2 regions of the Streptomyces sp. NPDC000878 genome follow, and region 2 is predicted to be linked to the other one. Evidence: riboswitches for the same ligand, from Rfam matches in the RefSeq annotation. Region 2 holds a riboswitch; the other holds the start of a gene.

Region 1 (3,392 bases), on a different contig from region 2:
CCGTTGAAGCGCTCGGCGAGGTCGCGGGTCAGCTCGATGTGCTGGCGCTGGTCCTCGCCGACGGGGACCTCGTTGGCCTGGTAGAGCAGGATGTCCGCGACCTGGAGGATCGGGTACGTGAACAGGCCGACGCTCGCGCTCTCGGCGCCCTGTCTGGCGGACTTGTCCTTGAACTGCGTCATACGGCCGGCCTCGCCGAAGCCGGTGAGGCAGTTCATGACCCAGGCGAGCTGGGCGTGCTCGGGGACGTGGCTCTGGACGAACAGCGTGCAGCGCTCGGGGTCGAGGCCGGCGGCGAGGAGCTGGGCGGTGGCGAGGCGGGTGTTGGCGCGCAGGTCGGCCGGGTTCTGCGGGACCGTGATCGCGTGCAGGTCGACGACCATGTAGAAGGCGTCGTGGGTCTCCTGGAGGGCGACCCACTGGCGGACGGCGCCGAGGTAGTTGCCGAGGTGGAACGAGCCGGAGGTGGGCTGGATTCCGGAGAGCACGCGGGGACGATCTGAGGCCATGTTTTCATTGTCTCAGAGGTGTGGGGTGGTTTCGGTACGCGGGGAGCTGCGGGCCATCTGTGGCTGGTCGCGCAGTTCCCCGCGCCCCTAAAAGCAGCTCAGCCCAGGTCGATTTCCGGGTACAGGGGGAAGCCCGCCACCAGGTCGGTCGCCCTGTGGGAGATCTCGTCGGAGATCTTGGTGTCCAGGACGTGGGAGGCCTTGCTCGGCGCGCCGGACTTGGTCGTGCCCGGTTCCGTCGCCGTCAGGACTCGGTCGATCAAGGACGCCACCTCGTCCATCTCCGCCGTACCCAGGCCCCGTGTCGTCAGTGCGGGGGTGCCGATGCGGATGCCCGATGTGTACCAGGCGCCGTTCGGGTCGGACGGGATGGCGTTGCGGTTGGTGACGATGCCCGAGTCGAGGAGGGCGGTCTCGGCCTGGCGGCCGGTGAGGCCGTAGGAGGAGGCGACGTCGATCAGGTTGAGGTGGTTGTCGGTGCCGCCGGTGACGAGGGTGGCGCCCCGGCTCATCAGGCCCTCGGCGAGCGCGCGGGCGTTGTCGACGATGCGCTGGGCGTAGTCCTGGAAGGCGGGCTGCCTGGCCTCCGCCAGAGCCACCGCCTTAGCCGCCATCACGTGCGGGAGCGGGCCGCCGAGGACCATCGGGCAGCCCCGGTCGACCTGGTCCTTGAGGGAGTCGTCGCACAGGACCATGCCGCCGCGCGGGCCGCGCAGGGACTTGTGCGTGGTGGTCGTCACGATCTGGGCGTGCGGGACCGGGTCGAAGTCGCCGGTCAGAACCTTGCCCGCGACCAGGCCGGCGAAGTGGGCCATGTCGACCATCAGCGTGGCGCCGACCTCGTCGGCGATCTCGCGCATGATCCGGAAGTTCACCAGCCGGGGGTACGCGGAGTAGCCCGCCACGATGATCAGCGGCTTGAAGTCGCGGGCCGTGGCGCGCAGGGCCTCGTAGTCGATCAGGCCGGTCGCCGGGTCCGTGCCGTACGAGCGCTGGTCGAACATCTTGCCGGAGATGTTGGGGCGGAAGCCGTGGGTGAGGTGGCCGCCGGCGTCCAGGGACATACCGAGCATGCGCTGGTTGCCGAAGGCCCGGCGCAGCTCGGCCCAGTCGGCGTCGGAGAGGTCGTTGATCTGGCGGACGCCGGTCTTCTCCAGGAAGGGCGCCTCGACGCGGTCGGCGAGGACGGCCCAGAAGGCGACGAGGTTGGCGTCGATGCCGGAGTGCGGCTGGACGTAGGCGTGCCGGGCGCCGAAGAGTTCGCGGGCGTGCTCGGCGGCGAGGGACTCGACGGTGTCGACGTTGCGGCAGCCGGCGTAGAAGCGGCGGCCGACGGTGCCCTCGGCGTACTTGTCGCTGAACCAGTTGCCCATCGCGAGGAGGGTGGCCGGGGAGGCGTAGTTCTCGGAGGCGATCAGCTTGAGCATCTCGCGCTGGTCGTGGACCTCCTGGCCGATGGCGTCGGCGACGCGCGGCTCGACGGCGCGGATCACGTCGAGGGCGGCGCGGAAGGCGGTGGATTCGTTGGAGAGGGGCTCAGGTGACATGGGACCTCCGGACGTGGCGTTCTCGGCGTTCACGGCTCGGCCCAGGCGCACGGCACTCACTTACGGAGCCGCTCCCCGATGGTCGGTCCCATCCCAGCGCGCCAGTCACGGCCCGCCGGTCACCTTACCGGGCACACCGGACACCGGGGTCCCGCGTCCACCATCCGAGCGAGGCGAGCTGCCCCACCCGGCGACCGCCCCGGTGACCGGCTCAGCCACTGACTAGAGGATCACGTGGGGCAGGAAGCGGGCGTACTCGTCGGTGATCAGGCCGGAGGACTCCCGGATGCCCAGCCCCGCCGACTCGTTCTCCACGACCCACGCGCCCAGCACGACCCGGTTGCCGTCGAAGTCGGGCAGAGGGGCCAACTCCTGGTAGCAGCAGGGCTCTTCGCGTACGACGGGTGCGGCGCCCTTCTCGTGGACGGTGACGCCCGCGCCCTCCCGGCCCAGGAGCGGCTTGGTCACGTAGCCGGTCGTGTGCGCCAGTTCCCGTGGGCCGTCCAGGTAGGCGGGGAGGAGGTTCGGGTGGCCGGGGTACAGCTCCCAGAGGATCGCGAGCAGCGCCTTGTTGCTGAGGAGCATCTTCCAGGCGGGCTCGATCCACAGCGTCGTACCCGTGCCGCCGCCGTTGTCCAGGGTGTCGAGGACGTGACCGGCGAACTCGTCGGTGGTGAGCCACTCCCAGGGGTACAGCTTGAAGCAGCTGCGGATGAACCGGAGTTGGTTGTCGACGAAGCGGCCGGAGAGCGGGTCCCAGCCGATCTCCTCGATGGCGAGCCAGTCGGTGTCGAGGCCCGCCTGTTCCGCGGTCTCCTTCAGATACGCGACGGTCATCAGGTCCTCGCCGAGTTCGTCGGCGGCGGAGTGCGCGAAGTGGAGGGGGCTGCCGGGCGGGAGGAGGGCGGCCTGCTTCTGCCAGGCGGCGACCAGGCGTTCGTGGAGGGAGTTCCACTGGTCGGCGCCCGGGAAGCGGTCCTCCATCCAGAACCACTGGGGGGAGGCCGCCTCGACCAGGGAGGTGGGGGTGTCGGCGTTGTACTCGAGGAGCTTCGCGGGGCCCGCGCCGCCGTCGTGGCGGAGGTCGAAACGGCCGTAGACGGACGGGAGTTCGGCGCGGCGGTGCCAGGCCTCGGCGACCGCTGCCACGATGTGCGGGTCGGTGATGCCCAGGTCGGCGAAGCGGTTCACGGTGACGATGTGGTCGGCGGCGGCGAGACACATGCCGTGGAGTTCCTCGACGACCTCCTCCAGCGCCTCCACCTCGGGGAGCGAGAAGACGTAGTACGCGCTCTCGTCCCAGTAGGGGCGCAGGGTGTCGTCGGGGTGGCGGGTG
Region 2 (3,392 bases):
CGCCGAGCTGACGCGGCAGGCAGGACCCGAGCGGCGGGTGGCGGTGCTGGTACGCGTCAACATCCCAGTATCGGACGGCTCGTTGGCGGGCAGCTCACTGACGATGGGTGGCAGGCCGACGCCCTTCGGCCTGGACCCGGCCGGAGCCGCACGGGTGTTCCGGGCGCTCACGGACGGGACGTACCCCCAGCTCGAACTGCGCGGAATCCACGCCCACTTGGCGAGCGGACTCGATGCCCGGGAGCAGCTGGCGGTGGCCGAGTCCGTGGTGACCTGGGCGGCGGGGCTCGGGGTGCGCATCAGCGAGGTGAACGTCGGCGGCGGTATGGCCGTCGACTACACGGCCCCGGCCCGCCGTTTCGACTGGACGGCGTTCGGCAGAGGCCTCGCCTGGCTGACCGAGGCCTACCCGGAACTGACCCTGCGTATCGAGCCGGGCCGGGCGCTGACCGCGTACTGCGGCTGGTACGCCACCGAGGTGCTGGATGTGAAGCGGAGCCACGGCGAGGAGTTCGCGGTGGTCCGGGGCGGCACCCACCATCTGCGCACCCCGGCGACGAAGGGCCACGACCAGCCCTGCACGGTGTTGCCGGTAGACACCTGGCCGCACCCGTGGCCGCGCCCGACGGCGGAGCAGGAGCGGGTCACACTGGCAGGCCAGCTGTGCACACCGAAGGACGTACTGGCCCGCCAGGTCCCGGCTGCGGGTCTCCGGGCGGGCGACCGGGTGCTGTTCTCGCTGGCGGGCGCCTACGCGTGGAACATCTCCCACCACGACTTCCTGATGCACCCGAGACCCGGTTTCCACTTCCTGGGCACGGAGCCGATGACGACGAGCCGGCAGCGATAGCACGCACGAGCGAGGGCCGCCCGGCCAAGCCGGACGGCCCTCGTTTCCTGCCCGCTCCGCCCGTCAGGCCTCGATGCCCGGCAGCAGCCCGGTCACGGGGGCGACCATGTCGGTCACCTGGTGCAGCTGCTGGAGGTCGTTCAGCCGGTTGAGCGAGCCGAGCTGGGTGGAGACCCGGGGCAGGTCGTCGTGGTACTGCGCGGGAATCTCGCTCACGGCGAGCGAGTCGAGCTGGGCGATCGGGTTCAGCTTGCCCGCGTTCTGGTCGGCGGCGGGAGCCGCGCTCGCCAGCGGGGCGGCGAGGCCGGTGACGCCGACGGCGAGACCAACGGCGGCGGCGATTCGTCGTGTTGAGATCATGTATTCAGCAACGCCCCGCGCCCCTCCCCGGACACGGCCACCCCACCCCCCTCACTCGTCAGGCTCATCCTCTGCCTGCGCTTGCCGAGGTCACCGGGACGGAGGAGCCTCAGAAGGAGAGGCCCCTCGCGGCCCGCGCCCGACCGGGCCGCGCCCCTCGGAGGAGGTCACCATGGGCACCGCGGCAAGCCACGCCTTCGACACCGAAGCACTGCGCCGGGGCATCGAAGGACAGGACGCGACGGCCCTGCTGTCGCTCTACGCCGACGACGCGGAACTGCGCGTCGTCGACCACAACACCCAGCCCAGCCACCCGATGGTCATGCACGGACGCGGCGAGATCAGCGCCATGCTGAACGACGTGTACAGCAGGGACATGACCCACAAACTGGAACAGGTAGTCGTCCAGGGCGACCAGGTCGCCTACACCGAGTCCTGCCTGTACCCGGACGGCGTCCGAGTCCTCGCCGGCTCGATGCTGTCCCTGCGCGACGGCAAGATCGTCGACCAGACTGTGCTGCAGGCATGGGACGAGGAGAACTCCTGACCCCGGGCTAAGCTGGGATCCGGGTCGTGACTGGCGCTGAGGTGGAGTACCACCGGGGAGCGACCCTCACGGAGTGCCGCATCCTTCCGTGAACGTGGAGTGCGTGCCGTGCGCCTGGGCGATGACGACTGTCAGCTCAGGAGTGGATCATGTCTCAGGCCCGGCTCATGGACGGCACCTCGCTCGCCCGGCACATCGTGGAGGACACCACGAAGAAGGCCGCCGACCTCACCGACCGTACGGGCACGACGCCCTGTCTGGCGACGGTGCTGGTGGGTGCGGACCCCGCCTCGGTCACCTATGTCCGGATGAAGCAGAACCGCTGCCGCAGGGCCGGCATCGAGTCCCGCCGCGTGGAGCTGCCCGCCGCCACGACCACGGTGGAATTGGTCGGCACGCTGCGCGCCCTCTCGGACGACCCCGGTGTGCACGGCATCCTGCTCCAGCACCCGATGGGCGAACACATCGACGAGCGGGCCGCGTTCGAGGCGATCGCGCCCGAGAAGGACGTCGACGGAGTCACCTTCGCCTCCTTCGCGACGATGAGCTTCGGTCTTCCCGGGTTCGTGTCCTGCACGCCCGGCGGCATCATGCGGCTGCTCGACGCGTACGACGTCGACCCGTCCGGCAAGCGGGCCGTGGTGGTGGGCCGCAGCGCGATCCTCGGCAAGCCGGTCGGCATGCTCCTCCTCGGGCGCGACGCGACGGTGACGTACTGCCACTCACGGACGCGGGACCTGTCGTCCGTCGTCCGCGAGGCGGACATCGTGGTCGCCGCCGTCGGTCGGCCCCGGCTGATCCACGGCGCGGACATCAAACCCGGCGCCGTCGTGATCGACGCCGGGTACAACCCCGGGAACGTCGGCGACGTCGACTTCGACTCCGCTGTCGAGCGGGCCGGGCTCATCACGCCGGTGCCGGGCGGCGTCGGTCCGATGACGATCGCGGTGCTGCTGGAGCAGTCCGTCGACGCAGCCGCCCGGCAACTCGGGGCGTGATCAGCGCATCCAGGCGCTGTAATCCATGACGTCGCCCACCTTCAGGCCCCACTCGGGTTCGGCTGTGGTGGCGGTGTGCTCCAGGCCCAGGACGGCGCCGGTGGTCGGGGCCAGGATCAGCATTCGGCGGGCGCCCTGGCCGTCGTAAACGTACGCCTGGCCGGGGCGGCCGAGCCGGTCCGTCACCCGGCCGACGGGGCGTAGGCCCTCCGCGTCTGCCAGCAGCCTGGCGATTGCCGCGTTCTCGCGGGCGCCGAGGGTCCAGTGGTTGAGCAACACTTCTACCGCATCGAGGAGTTCGGGTGTGGTGAGTGGTGTGGTCTGGCGTTGTGCCTCCTGGAGGTAGGCCTCCAGGCGCTCCGGGTCGTGCGGTGGGGTCGACTCGGGTGGGGCATCGCTCCAGCTCGGTCCGAACGTCTGGTCGCTGATGACGTGTCCGTCCTCGACCAGGCCTGGATCGCCGTCCCCCTCGCTCAGGACCGGTCGGCCGGGATGCTGTGGGTCGGTCGCCACGACCAGTTCCGTATGGCTCGCGTCGGCCCGCCAGCGCACGATGCGCTCGACGGGAAGCGTGATCGGCGGCGCGTCCTCCGACATGCCCATGCTCCACGTCTGTACGTGGGTGCCCTTCCGGAGT

What was found. A riboswitch is a leader RNA that binds a small molecule or an ion and turns the genes downstream of it on or off. The one in region 2 is predicted to bind ZMP and ZTP.
Region 1: another riboswitch for ZMP and ZTP. It lies ahead of ACWDR4_RS00020 (glycine hydroxymethyltransferase); the one in region 2 lies ahead of ACWDR4_RS42775 (bifunctional 5,10-methylenetetrahydrofolate dehydrogenase/5,10-methenyltetrahydrofolate cyclohydrolase).

What each region holds. Positions count from the first base shown of each region.
Region 1 covers NZ_JBSFMT010000001.1:1,495-4,886, reverse strand. Annotated here, with positions in the region: gene trpS (tryptophan--tRNA ligase) at 1-509, opposite strand, end outside; gene ACWDR4_RS00020 (glycine hydroxymethyltransferase) at 608-2,056, opposite strand; ZMP/ZTP riboswitch at 2,089-2,175, opposite strand; gene ACWDR4_RS00015 (glutathionylspermidine synthase family protein) at 2,279-3,392, opposite strand, start outside.
Region 2 covers NZ_JBSFMT010000084.1:1,129-4,520, reverse strand. Annotated here, with positions in the region: gene ACWDR4_RS42790 (type III PLP-dependent enzyme) at 1-850, shown strand, start outside; gene ACWDR4_RS42785 (hypothetical protein) at 914-1,210, opposite strand; gene ACWDR4_RS42780 (nuclear transport factor 2 family protein) at 1,383-1,757, shown strand; ZMP/ZTP riboswitch at 1,774-1,884, shown strand; gene ACWDR4_RS42775 (bifunctional 5,10-methylenetetrahydrofolate dehydrogenase/5,10-methenyltetrahydrofolate cyclohydrolase) at 1,907-2,755, shown strand; gene ACWDR4_RS42770 (CU044_5270 family protein) at 2,756-3,392, opposite strand, start outside.